2 linked regions of the Skermanella sp. TT6 genome follow. The main gene of each other region encodes a partner of the protein of the gene in region 2 in a complex. Links are inferred from orthologs where the notes say so. Each region holds a gene or a part of one and is shown on either strand. Other genes may lie near its edges.

Region 1 (4,162 bases), 3.0 Mb from region 2 along the record:
AGATGGTCGAGTACGAGGACGCCAGTCCCGAAGTTCGCGCCGTCTATGACGACATCATGGCGACCCGCAAGACGGACCTGATCAACAATTTCTGGAAGGTCCTGGCCAATCATCCGCCGACGCTGAGGCGCACCTGGGAAAGCATCAAGGAGGTCATGGCGCCCGGCGCGCTGGATCCGCTGACCAAGGAAATGGTCTATCTGGCGGTCAGCGCCACCAACAACTGCAAATACTGCATCGCCTCCCACACGGCGGCGGCCCGCAAGGCCGGCATGACCGACGAGATGCTCGGCGAGTTGCTGGCGGTGGTCGGGATGGCGAACGAGACCAACCGGCTCGCCAATGGCTATCGTGTCCAGGTGGACGAGCGGTTCAAGTCGTGACTTCGCCCCGTCGGACATATTCGGACCGGGAATATCCGGACCGCCCGTGGGTCGGCGTCGGCGTGGTCGTCTGGCAGGGCGAGCGGGTGCTCCTGATCCGCAGGGGCCGCGCCCCCCGGCTCGGCCAATGGGGATTGCCGGGCGGTGCGCAATCGGTCGGCGAGACCCTGTTCGAGGCGGCGGCTCGGGAGGTGCTGGAAGAGACCGGCCTTGCGGTCGAGCCGCAGGCGGTCGTGACGGCGCTGGATTCGATCAGCCGCGATCCCGAAGGCGAGGTCCAGTTCCACTACACGCTGGTCGAGGTGCTGGCCGAGTGTCCGGAGGGCGATCCGGTCGCGGCCGACGACGCGATGGATGCGCGGTGGGCGACGCCGGATCAGGTCGCGGAACTGGTCGAGTGGGGGGAGACGACCCGGGTGATCGAGCTATCCCGGGCGTTCCGGCGCGGGATCGTCGGGTAGGGTTGGCAGGCCGCGGAATGGATGGGCACCTTCGTCCGTCCGTTCCGCGGCGAGGCCGGTCAGCCCTGCTTGTCGATCAGGTCCACGAAACGGTGGAACAGATAGTGGCTGTCCTCCGGGCCGGGCGAGGCTTCGGGATGGTACTGGACCGAGAAGATCGGCTTGCCCTTGACCTTCAGCCCCTCGTTGGTGCCGTCGAACAGGCTGACATGGGTCACCTCCACGTCCGCGGGAAGGCTGTCCGGCTTGACCACGAAGCCGTGGTTCTGGCTGGTGATCTCGACCCTTCCGGTCTCCAGGTCCTTGACCGGGTGGTTGGCGCCGCGGTGGCCGCGGGGCATCTTCTCGGTCTCGGCGCCAAGGGCCAGCGCCATCAACTGGTGACCCAGGCAGATGCCGAACATCGGCACGCCGGTATCGATCAGGCCGCGGATCGTCGGCACGGCATAGGTCCCGGTGGCGGCCGGGTCGCCCGGGCCGTTGGACAGGAAGACGCCGTCCGGCTTGTGGCGCATCACGTCCTCGACCGTGGCGGTCGCAGGCACCACCGTCACCTTGGCGCCGGTCCCGGCGAGGCAGCGCAGGATGTTGCGCTTGGCGCCGTAGTCGATCGCGACCACGTGGTGGCGCGGGTTCTCCTGCGTCGCGTAACCCTGGCCGAGCTTCCACATCCCCTCGTTCCAGGAATAGGTCTGGCGGCAGGAAACGTCCTTGGCGAGGTCCATGCCTTCCAGGCCCGGCCATTGCCGCGCCTGGGCGACCAGTGCCTCCAGGTCGAACCGGCCGTCCGGGGCGTGGGCGATCACGCCGGTCGGCGCGCCGCCGTCGCGGATGCGCCGGGTCAGCCGCCGGGTGTCGACGCCCGAGATGCCGATCAGGTCGAAGCTCTTCAGCCAGTCGTCCAGGTGGCGGGTAGCCCGCCAGTTCGATGGCTCGGTGACGTCGGCGCGAAGCACCAGGCCGCGGGCCGCCGGGGTGACCGTCTCGATATCCTCGCCGTTGGCGCCCGTGTTGCCGATATGGGGGAAGGTGAAGGTGATGATCTGCCCGGCATAGCTGGGATCGGTCAGGATTTCCTGGTAGCCGGTCATCGACGTGTTGAAGCAGACCTCACCGACCGATGCGCCCACCGCACCCAGCCCGCGCCCCCACAGCACCGTTCCATCGGCCAGGACGAGGACGGCGGTGGCGCCGTCCGGACGCGACGCTTCGGCGGCGCTCGGCGCCGGGGCGGCGGAAATGTTTTCGGACATCGGTGACAGACCCCATATTGACCGCCCCTGCGGGCGCATTACCTGATGCGGCTCGGACTTCGGCCGCTCCCGCCCCGATTTGGTCGGCAGGAGGGCACGCGTCAACCCGCGGCCGGATCCGAACCTTTGCCCGGAGCCGATCGCGGTTGGAACCGACGGCGTGCGATTAGACCATGGCGGGCGCCCGGTCAATAGGATGCGGTGTCCTTGCGGCGCCGACGGGGCGGGCGGCGGGCATGCCGCGGCGCCGCTGGCGGACCGGGCCGACATTCGCTATCATTCTGTAAAATTTGCTTCACGAGGACTCCACACGATGTTCCGCAGCCGGCTCAACGAGGCCTTGAAAGAGGCGATGCGGTCCAAGAACCAGCGCGCCGTCTCGACGCTGCGCCTGATCCTGGCGGCTCTCAAGGACCGTGACATCGCCGCGCGGGGGCGCGGGGTCACCGACGGGATCGACGAGGACGAGATCCTGTCCATGCTCCAGACCATGATCAAGCAGCGCCGCGAAGCCATCGCCCTGTACGAGCAGGGCGGCAGGCTCGAACTGGCCGAGCAGGAGCGGGAGGAGATCGGGGTCATCGAGACTTTCCTGCCCAAGCAGTTCAGCGAGGACGAGATCCGCGGCGCGGTCGATACCGTGATCAAGGATATCGGCGCGACCGGCATCAAGGACATGGGGCGGACCATGGCCGAGCTGCGCACCCGCTACGCCGGCCAGATGGATTTCGGCAAGGCCAGCGGCTTCGTGAAGGCGTCGCTGGTCTGACGACATTTTCCCGATCCATTTCCTTTATGGCCTGTTAACCAATCATGACTTACCGTTCCGGGGATGCCGGCCCTCGGCAACCGGTCGGCGCGGACCCTTTCCCCGCAATCCCGGAGCGGACCTCGCCATGATCCGGCTATCCAAGTATCGAAGGTGATGCGCAGGCGCCATGGCGTTTCCTCCCCAATTCCTTGAAGAGCTGAGGGCGCGTCTGCCGCTCTCCGACGTGGTCGGGAAACGGATGCGTCTGATCCGGGCGGGTCGGGAATTCAAGGCGCCGTGCCCGTTCCACAACGAGAAGACGCCCAGCTTCTACGTCAACGACCAGAAGGGCTTCTTCCACTGCTTCGGTTGCGGCGCCCACGGCGACATCATCGGGTTCGCGATGCGCCACGACAACCTGGCCTTCCCCGAAGCGGTCGAGCAGCTGGCCTCGGAGGCCGGGTTGCAGGTGCCCCAGGCCACTCCGGAGGATCGGCAACGCTTCGAGCGGCAGAAATCGCTCCATGACCTGGTGGAGGCGACCTGCCGCTGGTTCGAGAAGCAGCTTGTCGGCCCCGGCGGCCATGCCGCGTTCGACTACCTGAAGAGCCGGGGTCTGGACGAGGAGACGATGGTCCGCTTCCGTCTCGGCTTCGCCCCGGCCGACGGCAACGCCCTGCGCGTCCATCTGGCGCGGGAGGGCTTCAAGGAGGAGGATATGCTGGAAGCCGGCGTCGTCAGGGCGTCGGACTATGGCGGCGGCGCCTTCTCCTTCTTCCGCAACCGCGTGATGTTCCCGGTCACCGACCGGCGCGGCCGGGTCGTAGCCTTCGGCGGCCGCATCATGGAAGGCGACGGACCCAAATACATCAACTCCGCCGACAACCCGCTCTTCCACAAGGGCCGGCTGCTCTACAACATGAGCCGCGCCCGGCAGGCGGCGGCCGACGGCCAGCCGATCATCGTGGTCGAAGGCTACATGGACGTCATCGCCCTGGTCCGCGCCGGCTTCGACGGAGCCGTGGCGCCGCTCGGTACGGCCCTGACCGAAACCCAGATCCTGGAACTGTGGAAGCTGGCACCTCCGGGGCGCCGGGTTCCGGTGCTCTGCTTCGACGGAGATCCCGCCGGCCAGCGCGCCGCCCACCGCGCGGTCGAGCGGGTGTTGCCCCACCTGCTGCCGGACCATTCGGTCCGCGTGGCCTTCATGGTCGGCGGCGACGATCCTGACAGCCTGCTGAGGAAGGAAGGGCCGAAGGCCATGCAGCAGGTGCTGGACGGCGCCATGCCGCTGGCCGACGTCCTGTGGCGGAT
Region 2 (6,181 bases):
GCGTAAACCAGTGCTCTGTGTAATATCCTTTCCAATTCATCCCGAGGGGCTACAAGAGAAGACCATGCGGCGAGTCAAACTCGACCGGATTGACCGGCGCATCCTGCGCGACCTTCAAGCCGACGGTCGCATGACCAACGTCGAGCTCGCGCGGCGCGCGGGCATCTCGGCGCCGCCCTGCCTTCGGCGCGTCCGCGCCCTGGAAGAGGCCGGATTCATTCGTGGCTACCATGCCGACATCAACCCCGAAGCCCTCGGTTACGGCGTGACCGTCTTCGCCCACGTGGGGCTGACCAGCCAAGCCGAAGCGGACCTAAAGAAATTCGAGGAGTTGGTCAATAGCTGGCCGCTGGTGCGCGAGTGCAACATGCTCGCGGGCGAGACGGACTTCCTGCTGAAGATCGTGGCGGAGGACTGGGACTCCTACCAGCGCTTCCTCACCACCAAGCTGACCAGCGCGCCCAACGTCAGCCACGTCAAGTCGGCGCTGGCGATCCGCACCTCCAAGGCCCTGCCGGGCGTTCCCATCGACACCGAGATCGGCGACCTGCCGGACGAGGAGGAACTGGAGGAGGAGGAATAGGGGCGGGAGCGCCGCCTGCCGGAACCCCGGAAAAGAAGATGCCGCAAAAAGAAAATGCGGGCTTTCGCCCGCATTTTTTCATGGCAGTCCGTGGCGTGGCAGTCGAGCGTCAGGCGTCGAGGCGCCTCAGCGGAACTCGACCTTCACGACCTCGTAGCTCTTCGAGCCGCCGGGGGTCGGCACCTCGACCATGTCGCCCACGGTCTTGTTGATCAGCGCCCGCGCCAGCGGGGAGCTGACCGACAGCAGGCCCTGCTTGATGTCGCTCTCGTCCTGGCCCACGATCTGATACGTGGTCTCCTCGTCGGTGTCCTCGTCGGCGACCGTGATCGTCGCGCCGAACTTGACGGCGTCACCCGAAAGCTTCGAGACGTCGATCACCTCCGCGCGGCTGATCTTGTCCTCCAGTTCGAGCACCCGCCCTTCGATGAAGCTCTGCCGCTCGCGCGCCGCATGGTACTCGGCGTTCTCGGAAAGATCGCCGTGCTCCCGCGCTTCCGCGATGGCCTTGATGACCGCCGGCCGCTCGATCGTTTTCAGGTGCCTTAACTCCTCTTGGAGGCGGTTGTAGCCCGCCGCCGTCATTGGAACTTTTTCCATTTCCCGGTCCACTCGACGCTGAAGAAGACTGCGGCGCGGCCAGATCAGCCGCGCCGGGAGCCTCGATCCCCTTAGTACGACCCGCTCAGGTAGGACTGGAGCGGTGCCACGTCAAGGCTACCACTCCGAAGCGCCGAGATAGCCTCGACGGCAGCCCGCGCCCCCGCGACGGTCGTGTAATAGGGAATGTTATTGACGAGTGCGGTCCGGCGCAAGCTGAAGCTGTCGGACATGGCCTGCGCGCCGTCGGTCGTGTTGAAAACCAATTGCACGTCGCCGTTGATCATTGCATCGACGATGTGCGGTTGCCCTTCGAGCACCTTGTTGACCCGGGTCACCGGGATCCCGGCCTCGCCGAACGCCTTCGCGGTTCCCGCCGTGGCGAGCAGGGAGAAGCCCATCTCGCGAAGCTTGGCCGCGATCGGCACCATCGCCGCCTTGTCGTGGTCCTTGACCGAGATGAAGACCCCGCCCGACAGCGGCAGGACGACTCCGGCGCCGGACTGGGCCTTCGCGAAGGCGCGGCTGAAATCCTTGTCCAGCCCCATGACCTCGCCGGTCGACTTCATCTCCGGCCCCAGGATGATGTCCACGTTGGGGAAGCGGGCGAACGGGAAGACCGCCTCCTTCACCGCGGTGTGCGGCGGATTGGGTCCCTTGAGGTCGAACGCGTCCAGCTTCTCGCCGGCCATGACCCGCGCCGCGATCTTGGCGATCGGCGTGCCGGTCGCCTTGGCGACGAAGGGCACCGTGCGGCTGGCCCGCGGGTTGACCTCCAGGATGTAGACCTGGGTGCCCTTGACCGCGAACTGCACGTTCATCAGCCCGATCACGTCCAGCGCCTCCGCCAGCATGCCGGCTTGCCGGGAGATGTCGGCGACCACGTCGGACGGCAGCGAATAGGGCGGCAGCGCGCAGGCGCTGTCGCCGGAGTGGATGCCGGCCTCCTCGATATGCTCCATGATGCCGGCGACATAGACCCGGGTGCCGTCGCGGACGGCGTCCACGTCCACCTCGATGGCGTCCTGCAGGTAGCTGTCGATCAGCACCGGGTTCTTGCCCGAGACCTTGACGGCGGAGCCCATGTAGCGCTTCAGGCCCGCCATGTCGTGGACGATCTCCATGGCGCGGCCGCCCAGCACGTAGCTGGGCCGGATCACCACGGGGAAGCCGATCCGGGCGGCCACCTCCTCAGCCTCCTCCAGGGAGCGGGCGAGGCCGTTGGCCGGCTGGTGCAGGCCCAGCCTGTGCAGCAGCTGCTGGAACCGCTCGCGATCCTCCGCCAGGTCGATCGCGTCGGGCGAAGTGCCCAGGATGGGGATGCCGGCGGCTTCCAGGTCGCGCGCCAGCTTCAGCGGCGTCTGGCCGCCGAACTGGACGATCACGCCCAGCACCTCGCCCCGGCTCTGCTCGACCCGGACCAGCTCGATCACGTCCTCGGCGGTCAGCGGCTCGAAATAGAGCCGGTCGGAGGTGTCGTAGTCGGTCGATACCGTCTCCGGGTTGCAGTTGACCATGATGGTCTCGTGCCCGGCCTCGTGCAGCGCGTAGGCGGCGTGGACGCAGCAATAGTCGAACTCGATGCCCTGGCCGATGCGGTTGGGGCCGCCGCCCAGGATGATCACCTTCCTGCGGTCCGACGGCTCGGCCTCGCACTCGGCGCCGCCGAAGCCGTCGGCCTCGTATGTCGAGTACATGTAGGGCGTCTGGGAAGCGAACTCCGCAGCGCAGGTGTCGATCCGCTTGTAGACCGGCGTGACGCCCTGCGCGCGGCGCGCCGCCGCGACCTCCGCCTCGGCGGTGCCGACCAGCTCGGCCAGCCGGGCATCGCTGAAGCCGGCCTGCTTGAGGCGCAGCCAACCCTGCCGGTCGGCGGGCAAGCCGCCGGTGCGGACGGCGGTCTCCGCCGCGACGATCGCCTGGATCTGCTCCAGGAACCAGGGATCGTACTTGCAGGCGGCCTGGACCTCGTCGACGCTCAGGCCGTGCCGGAACGCCTGGGCGATCACCAGCAGCCGGTCCGGCGTCGGACGGCTCAGCGCCGCCCGGACGGTCAGAGGGTCGGGATTGCCGTCGCCGATCAGCACCTCGTTGAAGCCGGTCAGGCCGGTCTCCATCGACCGCAGCGCCTTCTGCACCGACTCGGCGAAGGTGCGGCCGATCGACATGGCCTCGCCGACCGACTTCATGGAGGTGGTCAGCAGGGGCTCGGTGCCGGGGAACTTCTCGAAGGTGAAGCGCGGCATCTTGGTGACGACATAGTCGATCGTCGGCTCGAACGAGGCGGGCGTGACGCCGGTGATGTCGTTGTCCAGCTCGTCAAGCCGGTACCCCACCGCCAACTTGGCGGCGACCTTGGCGATCGGGAAGCCGGTCGCCTTGGACGCCAGCGCGGAGGAGCGGCTGACGCGCGGGTTCATCTCGATCACGACCATGCGGCCGTCGGCCGGGTTGACGGCGAACTGCACGTTCGACCCGCCGGTATCGACCCCGATCTCGCGCAGCACCGCGATCGAGGCGTTGCGCATGATCTGGTATTCCTTGTCGGTCAGCGTCAGCGCCGGCGCCACGGTGATGCTGTCGCCGGTATGGACGCCCATCGGGTCGATGTTCTCGATGGCGCAGACGATGATGCAGTTGTCGGCGCCGTCGCGCACGACCTCCATCTCGTATTCCTTCCAGCCCAGCACCGACTCCTCGATCAGCACCTCGCGGGTGGGCGACGCGCGCAGGCCGCCGCGCACGATCTCCTCGAACTCGGCCCTGTTGTAGGCGATGCCGCCGCCGGTGCCGGCCAGCGTGAAGCTGGGGCGGATGATCGCGGGCAGGCCGGTCTCGGCCAGCGCTTCAAGCGCCTCGTCGAAGGAGCGGACCATGCGGCTGCGCGGGCTTTCCAACCCGATCTTGTCCATGGCGTCGCGGAACAGCAGCCGGTCCTCGGCCTTGGCGATCACCTGCTTGTTGGCGCCGATCATCTCGATGCCCAGGCGCGCCAGCGTGCCGTCGTCGTCCAGGGCTATCGCGGTGTTCAGCGCGGTCTGGCCGCCCATGGTCGGCAGCAGCGCGTCCGGCCGCTCCTTCTCCAGGATCTTGGCGACCGTGGCCGGCGTGATCGGCTCGATATAGGTCGCGTCGGCCAGGTTGGGGTCGGTCATGATGGTGGCCGGGTTGGAGTTCACCAGGATGACCCGGTACCCTTCGGCGCGCAGGGCCTTGCAGGCCTGGACGCCGGAATAATCGAACTCGCAAGCCTGGCCGATGACGATGGGGCCGGCGCCGATGATGGCGATGGACTTGATGTCGGTACGTTTTGGCATGGCGCTCGGGCTCTGGTAACTTCAGGCGCAACAAAAATCCCCTCCCCGGAAGAACAGGGAGAAGGTTCGAATGACTGGCACGCCGATCCGACCGCTGAAGACCCCGGAGTGGCGGCCCGCCCCTATATAGAGGCTCAAGTCCGCCGCGGGAAGCGCGACGTTGCCCGGTGATTGCAGGATTGCCTTGGGCGCACGCGTGGGAGCGTCGCGCTTCGCGCGTTGGAGCGCCACGCTCGGCGCGGCGGTTCAGCGGGCGGGGCTGGGATCGAGATAGCGGCGAAGGGTCTCCAGCGGCGCCACCCAGACGGCGCACAGCCCGGTGTCCTGCCGGTCGAACAGGTAGACCTTGTCGAGCGTGCTGCGCTTTTCCGGATCGTGCAGGTTGACGCCGGATCCCCAGCCGATGCCGTAAGGCCGGTCGTCGGCCGACTGCACCCGGAAGATCCAGTTGAGCCGCTGGACGAAGGCCCCCCGGCGGCAGGCCTTGGACAGGACCGGATCGACCTTGGCCACTTGGCGGACGCTGCCCTTGAGGCGGTAGACGATCCGCTCCGGCCGGATCGGAGTCGCGCGGAACGGGTACAGCCAGTCCGGCGGCCAGGGGGAGACCGGGAACGCCTCGAAATGCGGCGGCGCGGTGCGGTCGAGGCTCTGCTGCTCCGCCCGGGACGGCCCAGGCATCAGCGCAAGCAGGAATGCGGGTATCAGGAAGTACGGGCGGCGCATCGTCGGGATACCCGGTGCGGCTCCTGCCGGACGGAGGGGCAGGATCACGGATGGACACGGATATCCACGGATTAACACGGATGGAGTGAAGAAATGGTTCGCGGCGGGCAGCCGCGGAAAAGCGAACGCCGGGGAAGCGGACTTCCCCGGCGTTGCCCAGGTGCCGACCCTTGCGGGAGGAGCCTCTTACTTCTCGCCGCCGCCCAGGCTGTGGACGTAGACCGCGAGCTGCTTGATCGTGACCGGGTCCAGACGGCTGCTCCAGGCCGGCATGACGCCGGCGCGGGCATAGGTGATCGTCTCGACGACGGTCTTCTTGTCGCCGCCATAGAGCCAGATGTTGTCGTTCAGCCGGGGAGCCCCGACTTCCCGCATCCCCTCGCCCTTCTCGCCGTGGCAGGAGGCGCAGTTCTCCGCGTATACGGCGGCGCCGCGGCCGGCGGCGGCCTTGTCAGTCTCCCGGCCGGTCAGCGACAGGACGTACTCGGCCGTGTCGTCGATCTGCGGACGGGTCAGCAGCTGGTCGGCGCCGAACTTGGGCATCTCGGAGATGCGGGTGTCCTCGTCGTTGGTCGACCGGATGCCGTGCAGCAGGGTGGTGTGGATGTCTTCCGCCTTGCCGCCCCACAGCCAGTCGTCGTCGGCCAGCGTCGGGTAACCCTTGGCACCGGCGCCGCCGGCCGCGTGGCAGGCCGCGCAGTTGTCGGCGAAGGCGGTGCGGCCGCCGGCCGTGGCGAAAGCCAGCAGGTCCTGGTCGCCCAGGATCTCGTCGAACGAGGACGTCTCGATCTTCGAGCGGAAGGCGCCCTGGGCCTCGCGGGCTTTCGCCAAGTCCGAGACGACCGTCTCGCGCTGGCTGTAGCCCAGGATCCCGGCGGTGTAGGTCTTGCCCAGCGGGATCGCCGGGTACAGGATCCAGTACACCACCGAGAAGGCGACGGTGACGTAGAAGACG

The links.
Region 1: the proteins of carB (region 2) and carA are in contact, whole or in part, in a solved structure (PDB 1KEE), measured with the Escherichia coli proteins. The link is inferred for Skermanella sp. TT6 from one-to-one orthologs.

The regions. Positions count from the first base shown.
Region 1 is NZ_CP067420.1:3,026,964-3,031,125, reverse strand. Bases 1-2,950 are described here. They hold carA (glutamine-hydrolyzing carbamoyl-phosphate synthase small subunit), read right to left. Parts: upstream 2,098-2,950; coding sequence 904-2,097; downstream 1-903. Other genes in these bases: IGS68_RS14310 (GatB/YqeY domain-containing protein), read left to right, coding at 2,411-2,866; IGS68_RS14320 (NUDIX hydrolase), read left to right, coding at 380-844; IGS68_RS14325 (carboxymuconolactone decarboxylase family protein), read left to right, coding at 3-383. Outside these bases: dnaG (DNA primase), read left to right, coding at 3,036-4,162. UniProt on the Escherichia coli protein: Small subunit of the glutamine-dependent carbamoyl phosphate synthetase (CPSase).
Region 2 is NZ_CP067420.1:56,587-62,767, reverse strand. Bases 1,055-4,811 are described here. They hold carB (carbamoyl-phosphate synthase large subunit), read right to left. Parts: upstream 4,501-4,811; coding sequence 1,255-4,500; downstream 1,055-1,254. Other genes in these bases: IGS68_RS00240 (hypothetical protein), read right to left, coding at 4,747-4,811; greA (transcription elongation factor GreA), read right to left, coding at 1,055-1,183. In the rest of the region: IGS68_RS00255 (Lrp/AsnC family transcriptional regulator), read left to right, coding at 65-583; more of greA, read right to left, coding at 710-1,054; more of IGS68_RS00240, read right to left, coding at 4,812-5,226; ccoP (cytochrome-c oxidase, cbb3-type subunit III), read right to left, coding at 5,413-6,181. UniProt on the Escherichia coli protein: Large subunit of the glutamine-dependent carbamoyl phosphate synthetase (CPSase).